Linked DNA regions of Roseimaritima multifibrata. The main gene of each other region encodes a partner of the protein of the gene in region 3 in a complex. Links are inferred from orthologs where the notes say so. Each region holds a gene or a part of one and is shown on either strand. Other genes may lie near its edges.

Region 1 (5,912 bases), 3.4 Mb from region 3 along the record:
CGAAGGCGGCGAAGCCCCAGCGATCGATCCCAGCAAGTGGCTACCGGCCGATCTCTTGCAACAAGCCCAGCGCGAACGAGCCATGCGAAGATAGCGATCGCCGCGTGACAGCGCAGCGCAATCCAAGCGGCACGACGCCTCAAAAGATCCGGCACTCAAACAGCCCGCAGGGGACGCCCATCACAACCGACGAAGCATGGGCCTAAGCAAAGCGGCCACAGAACGCCTGAAAACATCAAACAAGAAGCTGCAAATCAAAGAAAAGCCTGTTTCCCTAGGAAAATCAAGGTCTGAATACAACATAAGAGGCATTATCGGACGTTGCTAATAGGGCGATTTCCCAATAGATTCCCCGCATTGTCGCCTTTCACTCCGCGTAAGAACGCCCTGGTAATGCAACTTTCGCGGACCGAAGGTTGCGACAATCTTTCTCCGCTCACCCATGACTTGGCACCGATGACTCGGCTTCACTGGAACCGCCTGCTATCCGATTTCCGCTGCCCTCGCCCTGGCCAGGTGCCGCGACGTTCACGCGACGAACCATTCCGCACGCCGTTCGAAGCGGACTACGACCGGATCGTTTACTCGCCCGCCTTCCGGCGGCTCGCCCGCAAGATGCAGGTCTACCCGCACTCGCCGCACGATCATGTCCACAACCGCCTAACCCACTCCATCGAAGTCGCCAGCGTCGGTCGCTCCTTTGCGAAACGGATCGCGGCCCTGCTGATCGACAAACAGGAGATGCCCGCCAACCGAAAAACGGAAGATGTGTGCCAGATCCTTCAAGCCGCATGTTTGGCACATGACATCGGAAACCCTCCGTTCGGACATGGAGGCGAATACGCGATTCGCCAATGGGTCCAAGACCATCCCACCGACGTCTTTGGCGACGACCTTTCTCAGACCGACGAAGGACTCCGCCACGATTGGCTGATCTTTGAAGGCAACGCCCAAGGCTTCCGCCTAGCCAGCCGCGCGGACAACCCACAGGCCGGCTACATGCGACTGACGTACGCGACCCTTGGAGCGATGGTTAAGTACCCGTGGCACTCCTGCGATCAGCGTGCGATCACCCATCAAAAATTCAACATCTTTTCCAGCGAGCGTGAACTGTTCGAACAGGTTTGGAACGAGATGGACCTGGGCACACAGGACGCTGCCAAACGCCATCCGTTATCCTTCTTGTCCGAGGCGGCCGACGACATTTGCTACCGGATTCTTGACCTGGAAGACGCGGTCGAAATGAACATCCTGAACGACAGCCATGTCCGTCCGGTGCTGCTACAGATCATGAACGAAGATCATTCGCAACTTCCCTTATCGGTTCTGCGAGGCAAAGCGATTCACACCCTGGTGAACGCTACCTGGCAGGTCTTTGAACAAGACTACGAAGCGATCATGCATGGCGACCGAATCGCCGATTTGAAAACGAACTTAGATTCGTCTCTACTAAATGCACTCGAGCAGGTCACCGAGCACTACACGACGATCTTTGCGCATCGCGCCAAGGTAACGGCAGAACTTGGCGCGTACCAAGCGCTGGGAAGGATTGTCGGCGCACTAAGCCAAGCGACGCGCAGACTAAGCCAACAACAGATGTTTCAGAAAACCGATTTCCTCACCAAGCGAACTCTAATGCTCGCCTGGGGAGAGAATTATGTTTCTGAAAACCAACAGCGTCCGTATGCATGGTGGCTGCATCAAGTCATGGATTACTTTGCCAGCCTGACGGACACCAACGCAACGACGTTGTCGCAGCAGATCACGGGCAACACAGCAGGGTAGTTTTTTAAAAAAACCGCCCTGCCCCTCGCCCCCGACACCTTCTCTCCCTTTCCCTCTTGCTAAGAAGGAACGATCCCACGGGAGACCGAAAGGCTGCACAAGTTTGGCGAAAACAGCCGGAGCATCTGTACGGACGCCCCGTCGCTCACGCTCTCAACAAAACTTGTTAAACGATCGACTGTCCATCTGCTTTAGAAAGGGACATCATCTTCGTCGAAGGCAGCTTCCGAAAGACTGTCGTTGGCTTCAGCGCCACCGGCACCGTTGGGTGCATCCATTTTCGTGAAGGAGATACCTTCCACGTTAACGAAGAATTTGACTTCGGAGTTCGCATCGCGTTGCCATTTGCGACCGCTCAATCGATAGGTCACTTCGATCGAATCCCCGACCTGGACTCCGTCAACCGAATCACATGCATCACGAATAAATTCAACCGGAACATAGTTGGTAAAACTGCCCAACTCTTGCTCCAGGACCACTAGTCGTTTGCGAAATCCTTTCTGTCCGTAAGTTTTTGTTTCTTCAACCAAGTGGACGATCCCAGTTACTTTCGCATCAGCACTCATCTTTAATACTCACTTTCAGCCACCACTAGCGGCAAGGAACAACAATTAGGTTTAGGCTTCGACGGCGCCATCCAGATAGACGCCCATCTTACGGAACTTTTTGTAGCGGCTTTCGATCAATTCATCCATGGGGATGGCCTCCAACTCTGCCAAGGTTCGTGACAGATAGGTTTTCAAACGGCTAGCCATTTGATGATGATCGCGGTGAGCCCCTCCCAGAGGTTCGTCAATCACATCATCGACAACCCCCAACTTCTTCAAGTCGCCCGAGGTAAAGCGGAGCGAATCGGCGGCGTTCGGTGCGTACTGGTGACTTTTCCACAAAATCCCCGCACAACCTTCAGGACTAATCACCGAATAATAGGCATTCTTCAAAACGGCAACGCGGTCCCCTACCCCGATCCCCAAAGCGCCTCCGGACCCTCCTTCTCCGATCACAACACAGATCACCGGAGTCCGCAAGCGACTCATCTTGAACATACTTTCGGCGATCACCTGAGCCTGCCCGCGTTCTTCGGCACCGATCCCCGGGTACGCACCTGGCGTATCGATAAAGCAGATCAGCGGCAACTTGTATTTCTCTGCCATCGCCATCTTACGCATCGCTTTGCGATAGCCTTCAGGATGTGCACACCCGAAATGGCATGCCGCCCGTTCCTTGTATGTACGCCCTTTTTGGTGACCGATCATCATCACCTTAAAGCGATCAAGTTTCGCAAAACCTGTCAGCATTGCACGGTCGTCGCCAAAATGTTTATCCCCATGCAGTTCTACAAAGTCATCAAAGACCAACTGCAAATAGTCCCTCGTGTAGGGACGATTTTGATGACGAGAAACCTGCACAGTTTGCCAAGGAGTCAGATGCGAATAGACTTCGCGAAGCTGCTCATTCACCGTCTGCCGCAACTCTCGAAGATCTGCTTCTTGGGCTGCCGAGCGATCTGCAACTCGCTCCAGTTCACCGACTTGGTTTTCAAGTTTGACAATTTCGCGTTCAAACTCCAGGCCCGGTCCAGCATCCATATTCATCTCACTCAATACGTTTTCGAAAATTCCAGTGACGCGATACGCGTCCGGCCCTAATTATTGCGAAACAAGTCATCAGGATTTTTAAAGTTAGGCAGGTCATCAAAGACACTAACCTCAGGAGGCTTAGGGACTCGCTTAAACAACTTCATTGCCCGCACCTCCTTCAAGAACTCCCACATCGATTGCGGGCGATTCTCTGGCGACTTTGCCATCATGCTGCGAATCAATGCCGCGAATTCGGAGCTTACGTTGTCGTTGTAGACCAAGGGGGTGGGAATGTTCGCTTTCAAGTGCTTGGTCAAAAGCTCGTTCGGCGTTGAACCGGTGAACGGGGCTTTTGCGGTAACCATTTCGAACAGCACACAGCCAAAACTGTAAATATCGGCTCGCTCATCACATGCCTTGCCACGAATCTGCTCGGGCGACATGTAGCTCTTGGTCCCCTGGATTTTGGACTTGGAAAACAGCTTTGCCAGCCCCGATTTCTTTTTCTCAGCAATCTGAAAGTCGATTAATTTGGTCTCCCCTTCCCTACTAACCAAAAAATTGTCGGGCTTGATATCGCGGTGGATCCAACCTTTGTTGTGCATGAAGTAAAGCCCCTCTGCCGCCTGCTCCACAATGGTGTGAAGCATGAACGCAAGCGACTCCGGTCCCCGCCGCAGGGCCTGCTTCATGTTCAGTTCACTAAACAGTTCCATCACCAACATCGGAGTGTCACTCTCGATGGTGTACTCGTAAATTTTGATGATGCGATTGCTGGTTGTCAGCGTCGAAGCGACCGCGTACTCATGCTTCAGCGTCGCCAATTCTTCTTTATCGTGCCGTTTCTGGGGGCGAAGAATTTTCAGGGCAAACCGCTCATCCGACTCCGAATGCACCGCCTCCCAGACTTCACAGGTCCCTCCACCTCGGATCAAACGGACAAGCCGGTAGGGTCCCAGAAAATCGCGGATTTTTGTCATGAGCACGGCATCGGTTAAAAGCGGAGAAATCTTCCTAACCATCTTAGGCAGACCCGCAGGTTACGAAAAGGCGATGCCCCTCGGAGGCCCCCGCCGAATGACAGCCCAGCCCCCCTCCCCTCCCAAAAAAAAGGACATTTGGCAGTGAAATGAACCTTTTATGCGTTTCAACAGCGGATTCAGCCTAAGCGAACGGACGCCACGTCGTAACGCGTTCAGCCCGGAGGCTGTTTTCGGTGGGGCCTGGGAAATCCCCACTCCCCACCTCCAAACGCTGAAAACCATCTACTTCAGCAGTTCCTCGTAGATTTCCCTCAACCGCCGGGTCATCGTTTCGGCTTGAAAAGGCTCGGTAAAACGCTCGCGGCCAGTCGCCCCCAACCGCAGCCGAAGCTGCGGATCCCCTGCGATCTGGATCAAACGGCGAGCAAGTTCGTCGATACCACCTGCGGGGACTAAAAACCCCGTCTCGTCGTTTATGACGACTTCTCGAGCCCCATCGACGTCGTAACTGACGACCGGTTTTCCCGCGATCAGGGCCTGCGGAAGCGCTCTCGCCAACCCTTCGCGGTAGGAAGTGTGAACCAGCGCGTCCATCGCCCCGATCAGCGAAGGGATTTCCACAGGCGGGACCAGTCCAGTCAACAAAAAACGGTCCGTCAGCCCCAGCGACGAAATTTTCTTTTCCAGCTCTTCCCGAAGGACCCCATCGCCGACCAACAAGAACTTCACCTTCGGGTGCTCAGCGAGGACCCGCGATGCAGCGTGAATCAGGTCATCGTGCCCTTTCAGATGAAACAGCCTGGCAATTTTTCCGATCACAATATCGTCAGGTTGGATACCAAGCTTCTTACGTGTCTGCTCGCGAGTTTTATCAGCGGCCAGGAACGGCGCGACATCCATCCCACTGTAAACCGTCGTGAATTTCGAGCGATCCGCAACTCCGCCCTCGACCATTAAATCGGTCATCGCGTCGGCGACGGAGATCAGGCGATGGCACTGCTTGGCCGCACGGCGTTCACACTTGCGATAAAACCAGCGGATCGGAGCGGGCTGATAGGGATAAAACGGAGCCCCATGAACCGTATGCAAAATTGCCGGAACCTTTAGCGCCCACGCGGCCTGCCGCCCCAGGATCCCACCTTTTGCACTATGCGTGTGGACAACATCCGGCTTGAAATCCCGCAGCGCCGCCTTCAATGCAGCCAACGCTTTCGCATCGTTCAGCGGATGGATGGCTCGCCGCAGCATAGGGAGCTCCTTTGTCGGCAACTCCCCTACCCTGCCCTGCTCCAGCAAACCGCCTTCGGGGCCCAATGAAGGCCCGGTCAAAAGCAGAACGTCGTCTCCGTAATCGCGCAACAATCCATGGCAGGTCAACAATGTGTTTTCCTGAGCCCCACCAACGATCATTCGAGTGATCACATGAGCGATTCGCAACACAAGCCTTTCACAACAGCCTCAAACATAAGGACTAAGGCAATTCGCCCTGGTCCAAGATGGGTTGAATATCGTAGTCGACGCGGATTAAGAACAGCCCCAGTGCCGGAGCCGTTGGGCCTGCCTT
Region 2 (5,770 bases), 390 kb from region 3 along the record:
ACCGACAACACAATGAACAGCCCTCCCAATCCGCGTGCTGGCGGAGTGGGCATGGCAGGAACCGGATGATTCGAAACGGCAAAAGGGTCGGTCGACACGGTCATCCCCCGCAATCCAAGGTTAAGCTAGATGAAAAGACGACAGGCTTTCCGAGTGGACTTAGTGTACCGAAACGGTGATTGCTCGTCGTCGCTCGCATTGTTATTGTCCAACGGTTTAGAACCGAGCGTTTTCAGTGTAGCCTTTCGCGCCATGAGCGGAGCGTTGACGACGCCTCGTTTCGCCGAACGAACGGCGATCCAGATTCAATCAATGAACCGTGCTGCCTCGGTCGAGGATCTGCAACGCCAAAAAAAATGAGGCCGGTCCATTCGCGGATTCGGCTGGAACGGCATCCGACCTGCACGGCGTTTGTTAGATATCGCTCGATCCTTCCGTATCCATATTTAGGGACCTGACCTGTGAATTATTCGGCCCGCCTGCAAGAAGCCTGCTCCCGGCTTTCTAGTCACCAAGTCGACGCACTTTTTGTGTTCAACGAAACCAATGTGAGCTATCTGACCGGATTCAGCGGGGACAGCACGGTCCTACTGTTGACAGAAAACGGGGCGACGCTGTTAAGCGACCGACGCTATGAAACGCAACTGCAGCAGGAATGCCCGCAGCTTCCGGCATTGGTCCGCGGCCCCGATAAAAACATGTACCAATTAATCGAAGAAGCCGCAGCCAGTCAGCTGGCAGACTGTCAATCGATCGGATTCGAAGCCAATCATCTGCACTGGAACGACTATCAAAAATTGGCTAAATCGCTCGGGGCCCGCACGCTGGTGCCAACTTCGGCGTTTATCGAAGCTCAGCGATTAATCAAAGACGAAGACGAAATCGCCATTTTGCGACGAGCGGTTTCGATTGCGGAACGAACCTTTCTCTCCATTCGAGCTCGGCTTCGGCCCGACTGGACCGAATTGCAGATGGCCCATGAACTGGAATCGACGATGCGAGAACTGGGGGCAAGTGGCTGCGGATTTGCTCCCATTTTGGCAATCGACGCCAACGCCGCATTGCCTCACGCCCATCCCGGATCTCAGGTTCTCAATCAGGCATCGACGTTGCTGGTCGACTGGGGGGCAAAATTCCAAGGCTATACCAGCGACCTCACGCGGACGCTGTCGATCGGTCCTCCAAGCGACCGTTTCCATGAAGTTTACGAAGTGGTGCTGTTGGCGCAGCAAACCGCGATCGAAAAAATTCGTCCCGGAATCCCTCTAAAAGAAATCGATCGGGCTGCCCGAGACGTGATTGCCCAAGCGGGGTTTGGAGATTATTTTGGCCACGGACTGGGGCACGGAATCGGATTACAGGTCCACGAATCCCCCCGGATGGCGTCAACAAGCGAAGAAACGCTGGAATCGGGGATGGTCGTAACGGTAGAACCTGGGATCTATTTGCCCGGCGAGTTTGGCGTTCGTATCGAAGATGACGTTCTCGTCACCCCGGAAGGAAACGAAGTCTTGTCGTCGCTCGCAAAGGGCCTCGATGACATGATCGTTTTCCTGTAAAACAACCGGTTAAAGACAACGGCTCGTCGCGGCCGGTCACATAGATTTTTATCACAATAAGTGAGACGACGTCGTATGAATGCAGGTGGGAAACGCGAAGCGGTCAACGTATTTGGGATCGATCAGCTAAAAGAGTTGATCGAATTGATGGAGCAGCACGACCTGGCAGAGATCGATCTCCAGCAAGATACCGACCGAATCAGTCTAAAACGGGGCGGTGCACAGCCTTTGCAGGCCATGCCTGCCCCCATGGCGGCGGCCCCGGTCGCAGCTGCAACACCTGCCGAACCGGCTGGAGACGGCCCCAATATTTTGACCATCAAATCACCGATGGTCGGGACTTTCTACACAAAACCGAATCCTGAATCCGAGAATTTTGTCAAAGTCGGTGCGATGGTTTCCCCCGACACCGTGATCTGCATCGTTGAAGCCATGAAAGTCTTCAACGAAATTCCAGCGGAAGTCAGCGGGAAAGTCGTCGCAGTCCTTGCCGAAAACGGGCAACCTGTCGATTTCGATAAACCGCTCTTCAAAATCGATACCTCGGCCTAGGTCTTTCAGCCAAGGTACCGCGTTTTCTGGCCTCTCGGCAAAATCACTGCCTAGGCTCCCACTGGTTTACCCCCAAATTCTTTAGATAGCTAAACGGTCATGTACAACCGGATCCTGATTGCCAATCGTGGCGAAATTGCCCTTCGTGTCATCCGTGCCTGCCGAGAATTGGGGATCGAATCGGTTGCCGTCTACAGCCAAGCGGACGCCGATTCGGCTCATGTTCGTTATGCCGATCAAGCGTTTTGCATCGGCCCCGCGCGGAGCGCGGACAGCTACCTGCGCATCGACCGGATCATTAGCGCTGCGGAGCTAGGGGATGTCGACGCGATCCATCCGGGTTATGGATTCCTAGCCGAAAACGCTCACTTCAACGAAGTTTGCCGGAGCTGCAAAATTGACTTCATCGGGCCTCGCCCCGAAGCGATGGAAATGCTGGGCGATAAAAACACCGCCCGGTCGCTGGCCATCAAGGCCGAAGTCCCAGTAGTGCCCGGGAGTGACGGGTTGATCGATGATGACAATGAAGCGATTCGCGTTGCCAACGAAATCGGATTTCCTGTCCTGATCAAAGCAACCGCAGGTGGCGGAGGCAAAGGGATGCGAGTGGCCGTCGACCAATCGGTCCTGGCAACCGCCGTATCGCAAGCCCGCACCGAGGCCCAAGCGGCGTTTGGTAACGGAGCCGTCTACATCGAAAAGTACATTGAAAAACCTCGGCACATCGAAGTTCAGGTGATCGCCGATGAACATGGCAACGTGGTTCATCTTTATGAACGCGATTGCAGCGTTCAACGTCGCCATCAAAAACTGATCGAAGAAGCCCCCAGCCCGACGCTATCGCCAGAAAAACGGACCGCGATCTGCGAAGCGGCCGTGCGAATGATTCGAGCCGCCAACTATACCAATGCGGGAACGGTCGAATTTATCGTCGACAAGAACGATGATTTCTACTTCATCGAAGTCAACGCCCGAATTCAAGTCGAACATCCCGTCACCGAAATGGTCACCGGCATCGACCTGATCAAGCAGCAGATCCTTGTCGCGTCCGGCGAACCTCTTCCCTTCAAACAAGAAGACATTCCATGCCGCGGGGTCGCTATCGAATGCCGCATCAACGCCGAGAATCCCGACAAAGGCTTCCAACCCAATCCAGGTAAAATTCAGCACATGTTTGCCCCAGGCGGTTTGGGCGTTCGTTTTGATTCCCACGTTTGCTCGGGCTATACGGTACCTCCGTATTACGATTCGATGATCGGGAAACTGATTGTCTACCAGCCGACACGACTGGAAGCGATCGCCACGATGCGAAGGGCTCTGAAAGAATTGGCAATCGAAGGCATTTCGACGACCGCCAGCTTCCACGACAAAGTCCTGCAACATCCTGAATTCATCGCAGGAAACTGCGATACAACGTTCGTCGAACGTGAATTCACCAACTAGTAACTGGCACCCGCGATCGACGATGCACAGAAGGATAGCTGCCTCTCTGCCGTAGTTACCGTCGCCAGACGGTAGTTCCTACTGCGGCACCGTCACCTTTCGATTGTCCCCTTTCGCTTCACGAAAGAACGCTCCCTGAAAGCGGCTTTCGCTCGGGACGTGCGATTTATTCGCGACGGATATTGGTCACGCCTTGAGCTTCTCACTCACGCCAACCTTTCGCGGGGGGGGGGGGCGTGAAAAGAATAAGTGAAGAAAGTCTGGCTCCCCTCGCCCTCAAAACAAGCTCGCTTAAAACAGGTTTGATACCGGATCATCGGTTCGCCAGCTAATGCAATTAAGTACGATTCAAAGGCTTGTTTTGGGGGAGAGGGGCTGGGGGAGAGGGGCCGACAGCGTTGGCAAGGCGTGACATAATCGGCTGAAATCCGAGGCTTTCACCGCGTCTTCGCTGCAAAATCGCCAGCTGGAAATCTCCCCCTCTCCCCCAAGCGAGCTCCACTAAATCAAAGAAAGAGGCAGAGATCACGCAATGAGCTAGCAGAGATTTCTTCCGCAACAAAGAGCTTGCTTAGGGGCGAGGGGAGCCAGACTTTCTTCATTTATTCTTTTCATCCCCCGAGCGAAAGGCGACCATTGCCCAACAACTCAGACGGTGATCAGGAGGCGGACGGTGGCTGATCCATTCCGTAGTCCTTGATCTTCTTGTGCAGGGTGTTGCGATTCATTCCCAGCCGACTCGCTGCACGGGTTTGAACCCCGTCGCATTCGAGAAGGACCTGGCGGATGACCTCGCGTTCAACACGGTCGACGATCTGGCTATGGACGTCACTCGCATCCTCAGCGATGGTCTGCAGCCCTTGCTGCACAACTGCAGTGGTCAGCGAACCTACGTCCGCGGTGTTGACCGGCTCGGCAATCGCTTTCGCTTTCCCGGTGATCGATTCGGGCAGAAAATCGATGGCTGGCTCGCTTCCCTCTGAACAGACAATCACCCGCTGAAGGTAACTGAACAGCTGGTCGATGTTCCCTGGCCAAGGATAGTTTTCCAGCGAGGTCAACAGCGGCCCTTCAAGCGACTGCACCTGCTTGCCAATTTGCCGATTAAGTACTTTCCAGAAGTGATCGATCAGCGGCAGAATGTCTTCGCGGCGTTCGCGTAGCGGGGGGAGCAGAATCGGAATCACGTTCACTCCCCAAAAAAGATCGCTGCGAAATCTCCCCTCTTCGACCGGCGGTAACAGATCAAGCGAGCTGGCCGCAATCAGGCGGCACGGGGCAGCGGGGAGGGTCGAAGACGAATCCGGATGAGCATCCGCTTGCTCGCCCGCATTGAACACAAACTGCGACAATCGATCCTGCAGCGGCAGGTCGGCCCGATCCAGGTGATCAAGAAACAGCGTCCCCGAGGCGGGCGGACTGCAGGATCGCCCCAAGCCCTCCTCGCCATTTCCTATCCCTAGCGGGGCGATGGAACCACAGTCCCATCGCTGGAAAGGCTGGTCGCGTCGCGACGACGCTTGGTGGATTGCTCGGGCAAGCCAGTGCTTGCCCGTTCCCATTTCGCCGACAATCAGCACGGACGCGTCCGTGCTGGCGGCAAGCGAAGCGATTCGCAACACATCCCGCATCGCTTGCGAAACCAGTACCGCACCTGTTGAAAAGAAATCAGCTGCGGGATGTGTCATAACGGCTTCCATCACGTTCACAAGGAGCGGGATAAGGAACCCGCTATTTGGTCGAGAGTTCGTATTTCAGAGATTCTGAACTAGGAATCGTCTCGGTTAGCTCACTATTGTCATTAAATTTAGCGGGCAAGATCTGTTTGTTGAATGATACGCCCGCTTCAGGTGAGTCCGCAGACAGATCGGAGGTGACCTCTTCGTAGCCACGGATCTGAACTTGTTTGGAACCAGGTAAGACGGGGCCTTTGAAAGCTCCATCCACGATTTTCAGACTGTCCGTAGGAGAGGACGGTTCCTGTGGGATGAACATAATTTCTCCCTTTTTCAAAGGCGTTCCGTCGACGGTTACGGTCCCATCAACTTCAACACGACCAAGCGGATCGCTGTCACAGCCAGTGAACACAAGGCTAGAAACAACAAAACAAGCAGCAAGAATCGAAGGCAGTTTGGATAACATGAGCATACTAAAGGTGAGGTAGGGTGTGTAAAGCGAGTGGGATAGCCTTTTCGTCCGCAAGGCGTTGCCCGGCG
Region 3 (5,844 bases):
TCGGGCGGTCGCAGGTTCTAGGAATTGCCAGCCCCTTCAACGCGGTCTTTGCCATCCCGCTAAATGCCCAATTGACCAGCGACAAATTGCAGCCGGCGAACATCGGCAACGTCTACCTGGTACTGGGATATTTCGTCAGTACCATCGTGCTAAATGCGTTACTAATGGGCGGGATCGTGTGGCGGCTGGCGGCTCGAGTACGCTTTGGCGAATAGTCAGCGTCCGAGTGAACGCCCGCCTGCTTCTCGGTGGGCACGTCAATGCCGCCTACTTTCTTAGCGGAACGGCGCGAGCCGTCCGGCCCAGTCGCATAGAAGACACGATGTATTTGCCGAACGGCTTGCGCCGTTCCGCTAAGAAATTCGCCCGTAGATGGCATTGGGCCAAGCCTTCTGGCAAGCGCATAGAAGACACGATGCATTTGCCGGACGGCTTGCGCCGTTCCGCTAAGAAATTCGCCCGTGGATGGCATTGGGGCCAAGCCGTCTGGCAAGCACATAGAAGACACGGTGTATTTGCCGGACGGCTTGCGCCGTTCCGCTAAGAAAGTCGCCCGTAGATAGCATTGGGGCCATGCCGGCTGGCAATCGCATAGAAGACACGGTGTATTTGCCGGACGGCTTGCGCCGTTCCGCTAAGAAAATCGCCCGTAGATGGCATTGGGCCAAGCCGTCTGGCAAGCACATAGAAGACACGGTGTATTTGCCGGACGGCTTGCGCCGTTCCGCTAAGAAAGTCGCGCGTAGATGGCATTGGGCCAAGCCTTCTGGCAAGCACATAGAAGACACGATGCATTTGCCGGACGGCTCGCGCCGTTCCGCTAAGAAATTCGCCCGTAGAGGGGATTGGGTCTTCACCCTCGCGGAATTAGCAGAGAAAGTCTTTTCTTAGCCGCGCCAGATACTGCTGCAGGGGTCGCGGGTTTCCTCGTTCATCCAGCAGACCGCTGTACGGAAAAATATGCGGCCGCGAATCATCCCAGCCTTCCCAGATAATTCCATGGACAAAATTCTTTGCCAACAGAGTCCGGATAAACCCACCCGCTAAGCGGAGTTGGTTCTTTTCGGGAATGGCCGGCGGCGGGGATCCCAGCAACACGTCCGTTGGGCGAAGTGCTCCGGCGTCGATTCCACTATTTGCGGCAACCGTTAATTGACACATCAGTGGCAGGCCTAACACTGCCCAGCGGTCAACCAATTGGCTGAAATCCAAGTTGGTCCGTGGGAGCGTTCCGATCTGCTCGTAATTCATTCGCAGTTCCAGTCCGATCCCGGCCAACCCCAATCCGGCTCGCACCAGTGCGTCCGCACAATGCAGTGGCGAGATACCTTCACGCTCACGGCTTAAGTATTCACCGAAGGGTTGGTCAAAAGCGACAATCACGGGAGTCCGTGGATCGACACGGCGAACGGTTTGGACCACCGCGACGGCTAACCGCATCACTTGGTCTTCGCTTAAACGGATGGGGCCTTTGGTATTTAACCCCGCCGCACAATTCCATAAATGGACTCGGCCGACATATCGCCGAACGGCCTGCTCGGCAAAGCGGCAGACAGCATCGATCAAACCATCGAAATTGTCTTCAAAAAGGTAAAGCCAATGCGGGAGCAATTTATCTTGGAAATCAAACAGAGGACCTGCGATCACGCGCAGCCCATGCTTCTCCGCCCAGGCAAACATTTTATCGACCGCATCGAAATCCAATCGCCCGGCGTCGGTTTCGACATCGGCCCAAGAAAGCCGAACGGCGACCGTGTTGCAGGTTTCCACATACATCTGGGTCTGTGCTTCGGTCGGCGGCTGTGCCGGCTGCATCGACACCCCCAGCAGCGTCCCCAATTGCCCCTCATGGTCTCGCCGGAACGCGAGGGCCTGGGCTGCGTAGGATTCCAGTAAATCAGCAGAGGCGGCCTCCAGATGCCGAATCGCCTTCATCGCATCTTCCCCCGCGGCGGCAGGATTAGCGATCCGCTGGGCGGCATCCAGGAAGAAAGAGGTTCCCTGAGCCAATAAATCTTTAAAATTTTCGGACATCCTCAGGCCCGACCGTTCCCAGACATCGGCTTGAGTACGGACCCGATAACAGGAGCCGCGAGCCAATTCGAGGGCCAAATTGTAGGGTCCGTCGCCGGGACGCAGGCTGCAGGTCGTCAAGGTCACCGGGCCATAGCCCGGGATATTCCAAGGAACCGAAAGTTTAGCGGATTCATCGGCGCGACGAGAAATCGTCATCCGCCCATCGGCAAAGCGTGTTTCTCCCTCCGACGGAATACTCTCGATTCCGGTTAGGTACGCGTATTTCCAGAGAGACCGCTCTTCTCCGAAAGCCCCCTGTTCGAGCAGTAATTCGGGAATGTCGAAATGGAATTGGCCCATAATTTGAGGCAGCCAGACCGTCCGAAAAGGCGAGTAGGAGTATCGGGCAGCGCAAGCTGCGTAGTTAAGGAACCGTCAGAATTTAACGGGCAATGCAGTTTCGTTCAATTCATGTGAAAAATCGTCACTAGTGGGGGCAGGCAAAAACCGGACTCTGTGGATAAACTGTGTACGTATCTGAATTCCTGATTTATTGTCGCCAAATCCCATGCCAGATTCCGTGACCGCACCTAGCAAATCTTCGGCCCCCTCTTCTGACGTGAATTCCCTTCCAGCGGGGGAAGACGCAGCAGACTCATCCGTCCCTAAAAAGCGAGGTGTCCCCGAAGGCCTTTGGATCAAATGCCCCGGGTGCGGAGCTTCACTGTATCGCAAAGAAGTGCAACGGCGGCGAAACGTTTGCCCGAACTGTGAATATCATTTCTACGTCTCGGCTCGCGAACGGATCACCCAAGTGCTCGATGACGGCACGTTTGAACCATGCGACGAAGAACTATCGCCGACCGATCCGTTGGAATTTTCCGATCGTAAGCGTTATGCCGACCGTCTGGTTTCGGAACAAAAACGGACCGGATTGACCGACGCAGTGATTACCGGGACCGGAATGATCCGGGCACGTCGTGTTGCATTTGCAGTTACCGATTCGGCATTTATCATGGGGAGCATGGGCTCGGTCGTCGGCGAACGTTTAACCCGACTGATCGAACGTGCTACCGATCAGAACCTGCCACTTATCATCGTTAGCGGCTCGGGCGGTGGAGCCCGAATGCATGAAGGGATCCTGTCGCTGATGCAAATGGCAAAGGTCTCCGCTGCATTAGCACGCTATGACAAAGCCGGTGGTTTATTTATCAGCGTCCTGACCAATCCAACGATGGGTGGTGTCGCCGCCAGTTTTGCGTCTCTGGGAGACCTGGTGGTTGCCGAGCCCAAGGCGTTGATCGGGTTCGCTGGCCCCCGCACGATTAAAGCGACGATTGGAATCGAACTTCCCGAAGGATTCCAAACCAGCGAATTCCTCATGGAACATGGCTACATCGATCGAATTGTGACCCGGGAACGACTTAAAAGCGAAATTGCTCAAGCGATCGACTACTGCGGGAAATAATCATGGGGATTTTCGATTCACTAAAAGGTCTCCTCAAAGGATCCAAGGATCCGGCGAGCGAGGACGCAAGCCAATCGGCAAAGTCGTCGAAAAATCCTAAAAATGCGAAAGCTCCCAAAACTCCCAAAAAGCCAGCCAAAAAAGGGACCGCCCCCAATCGGACCAAGTGCGATGTCGAACTCCGCTTCGAACGCCTGCGGTCGTCGGTCTCCGGAACGATGGGGAATTTTTTCTTAGCTCATGACCGACAGCTGGACCGAAAAGTCGGCGTCAAGATTTGCGACCCGGAAAAGGTCGATCTGTTTGAAGCTCGATTTAAAGGGCTTAAAAAACCGACCGAGGGTGAAATTGCCATGCAAATGGATCATCCTCTGGTCATGGAAACGCTTGAGCATGGTGAAACGACGCGAGGTGAACGCTACCTCGTGATGGAATACATCGCCGGCCCCAACCTCCAGCAAGTGGTCCAGTCCGCGGATGCTAATCTGGTTGCGGGAAAACGAATCAATCTGATTCGCCAAATGGCCCAGGCAATCCAGTACGTTCACCGAAAAGAATTCATTCACCGAGACATCTGCCCGCGAAACTTTATCTGCCTGCCAGACCTGGTAGGGCTAAAGCTGATCGATTTTGGGCTGACCGTACCGGCAACCCCTCCGTTTATGGCTCCGGGAAATCGAACGGGAACCCCGATTTATATGTCGCCCGAAATTGTCCGCCGGCGTCCCACGGACAAACGAGTCGACATCTTTTCGTTTGGTGTTTCAGCCTACTGCCTGCTGACGTTTGAATTTCCTTGGAATATCGTCGAAACCACAGGGCGTGCGGCACTGCAGCACGACACGCTGCCACCGATCGATATCTTTGAACGCTACCCCGATTTGCAGCCGCGAATCGGACGGGCCATCATGTCCTGCCTGGCCCCCAAGCCAGAAGACCGGACACCCTCGATGGACAAATTTCTGCAGCAGATCAGCGGCATCGACCAGGAAACCGCTCAAGCCGAATGATCCGCCAGCCCGATTTCGTGTTGACCAGGGCAGCGAACGGCAGACGCACGCAAAACCGCTTGCCCCGGGGCTAACGCTGAATGCCACCGGCTTTCGCGTCTGTGGGTGGTTTTTCTATGCGGTTGCCGGACGGCTCGCGCCGTTCCGCTAAGAAATTCGCCCGTAGACGCCAAAGTAGAGGGCACGGGGCCAAGCCTTCTGGCAATCGCAAAGAAGACACAATGAACTTGCCGGACGGCTCGCGCCGTTCCGCTAAGAAATTCGCCCGCAGACGCCAAAGCAGAGGGCACGGGGCCAAGTCTTCTGGCAATCGCATAGAAGACACAATGAAATTGCCGGACGGCTCGCGCCGTTCCGCTAAGAAATTCGCCCGTAGACGCCAAAGTAGAGGGCACGGGGCCAAGTCTTCTGGCAATCGCATAGAAGGCACAATGAACTTGCCGGACGGCTCGCGCCGTTTAAGAAGATGGCTGGCACTGGGCTGACGTCCCACGGGATTCACCGCACCGCCCGGCAGCCTCTGCGTCGCCCCGGAAGCGACAGACTGGAGGGTTTAGGCGGACCTTGCGGGCTCCGCTAGAATCTTCAACTTTCTTGGCTTCCCTGGCCGATAAGTAACGTGATGTAGGAAACAGAGCACTTTACCTCATGGAAGAGAACCCGCGGTGCGCGGACCATTCGGTCTCCGCTGCGCCGGCACCTTGAGGTTCTTAGTGATGCGCACCATATCTTATGGGATTCCAATCCTTATTCTTGGAATCCTGGCCGCCCTTCCCTTTCGTCGAACTTCGACGGAATCGGTTCCGATTGCGACGCCCCGTTCGTTCGATTCGGGTGAATCGACTCTTAGGGAAATATCGACAGGGAACGCTGACCTATGGTCTCCCGATCCCGAGCCGCCGCGAGCGGATCAGCCAGCGCCCGCAGCGATTCCCGAACTGCCTTCGGACTACAACGACGTTGCGATTCCAATGGAGACGCCCCCGGAGATCAATGATCGGTTCTCGGCAACCGTGCCGACTCCCGTGCGACCTCCGTCGGCTTGGGCTTCGCAACGTATTGCCATCCCACCAGCGACGACCGTAAGCGAACCGGCGCCGGAACTGGCCAAGGAGAGCTCGACGGCAGAGAGTTCGACAGCAGCCCCTCCAGCGTTCCGCGTAAGCTATCCAAACGCGACAGCGGCACGCTCTCGGGTTTCCAGTGAAACAGAACAACAGCGCAGTGCTCTGCCCCCCACCCCGCCGCAGCCTGGATTTGGCAAAGAATCGTTCCAGCCGGCTGTGGAGGCCGCCAAGCCTCGAAAGCGTTATTTCATTCGAGAACCAAGTTAAGCCTGGTTACAGGAAT

What was found. Proteins that work in one complex are often made in the same cells at the same time.
Region 1: the proteins of accD (region 3) and FF011L_RS21525 are in contact, whole or in part, in a solved structure (PDB 8UXZ), measured with the Escherichia coli proteins. The link is inferred for Roseimaritima multifibrata from one-to-one orthologs.
Region 2: the proteins of accD (region 3) and accC are in contact, whole or in part, in a solved structure (PDB 8UXZ), measured with the Escherichia coli proteins. The link is inferred for Roseimaritima multifibrata from one-to-one orthologs.

The regions. Positions count from the first base shown.
Region 1 is NZ_CP036262.1:5,929,743-5,935,654, forward strand. The notes cover bases 1,389-4,335. They hold FF011L_RS21525 (acetyl-CoA carboxylase carboxyltransferase subunit alpha), read right to left. Parts: upstream 3,375-4,335; coding sequence 2,403-3,374; downstream 1,389-2,402. Other genes in these bases: dgt (dGTP triphosphohydrolase), read left to right, coding at 1,389-1,785; FF011L_RS21520 (DUF3127 domain-containing protein), read right to left, coding at 1,977-2,351; FF011L_RS21530 (serine/threonine-protein kinase), read right to left, coding at 3,431-4,335. Outside these bases: FF011L_RS21510 (CvpA family protein), read left to right, coding at 1-94; more of dgt, read left to right, coding at 394-1,388; more of FF011L_RS21530, read right to left, coding at 4,336-4,345; FF011L_RS21535 (glycosyltransferase family 4 protein), read right to left, coding at 4,631-5,785; tRNA pseudouridine(38-40) synthase TruA, read right to left, coding at 5,820-5,912. UniProt on the Escherichia coli protein: Component of the acetyl coenzyme A carboxylase (ACC) complex. First, biotin carboxylase catalyzes the carboxylation of biotin on its carrier protein (BCCP) and then the CO(2) group is transferred by the carboxyltransferase to acetyl-CoA to form malonyl-CoA.
Region 2 is NZ_CP036262.1:2,935,228-2,940,997, reverse strand. Bases 1,578-4,382 are described here. They hold accC (acetyl-CoA carboxylase biotin carboxylase subunit), read left to right. Parts: upstream 1,578-2,210; coding sequence 2,211-3,554; downstream 3,555-4,382. Other genes in these bases: FF011L_RS10690 (sigma 54-interacting transcriptional regulator), read right to left, coding at 4,214-4,382; accB (acetyl-CoA carboxylase biotin carboxyl carrier protein), read left to right, coding at 1,635-2,111. Outside these bases: FF011L_RS10710 (tetratricopeptide repeat protein), read right to left, coding at 1-104; FF011L_RS10705 (M24 family metallopeptidase), read left to right, coding at 462-1,559; more of FF011L_RS10690, read right to left, coding at 4,383-5,242; FF011L_RS10685 (hypothetical protein), read right to left, coding at 5,286-5,696. UniProt on the Escherichia coli protein: This protein is a component of the acetyl coenzyme A carboxylase complex; first, biotin carboxylase catalyzes the carboxylation of the carrier protein and then the transcarboxylase transfers the carboxyl group to form malonyl-CoA.
Region 3 is NZ_CP036262.1:2,544,404-2,550,247, reverse strand. Bases 1,656-4,534 are described here. They hold accD (acetyl-CoA carboxylase, carboxyltransferase subunit beta), read left to right. Parts: upstream 1,656-2,584; coding sequence 2,585-3,484; downstream 3,485-4,534. Other genes in these bases: FF011L_RS09280 (serine/threonine protein kinase), read left to right, coding at 3,487-4,494; FF011L_RS09290 (glycoside hydrolase family 10), read right to left, coding at 1,656-2,376. In the rest of the region: FF011L_RS09295 (ABC transporter permease subunit), read left to right, coding at 1-215; more of FF011L_RS09290, read right to left, coding at 868-1,655; FF011L_RS09275 (hypothetical protein), read left to right, coding at 5,211-5,828.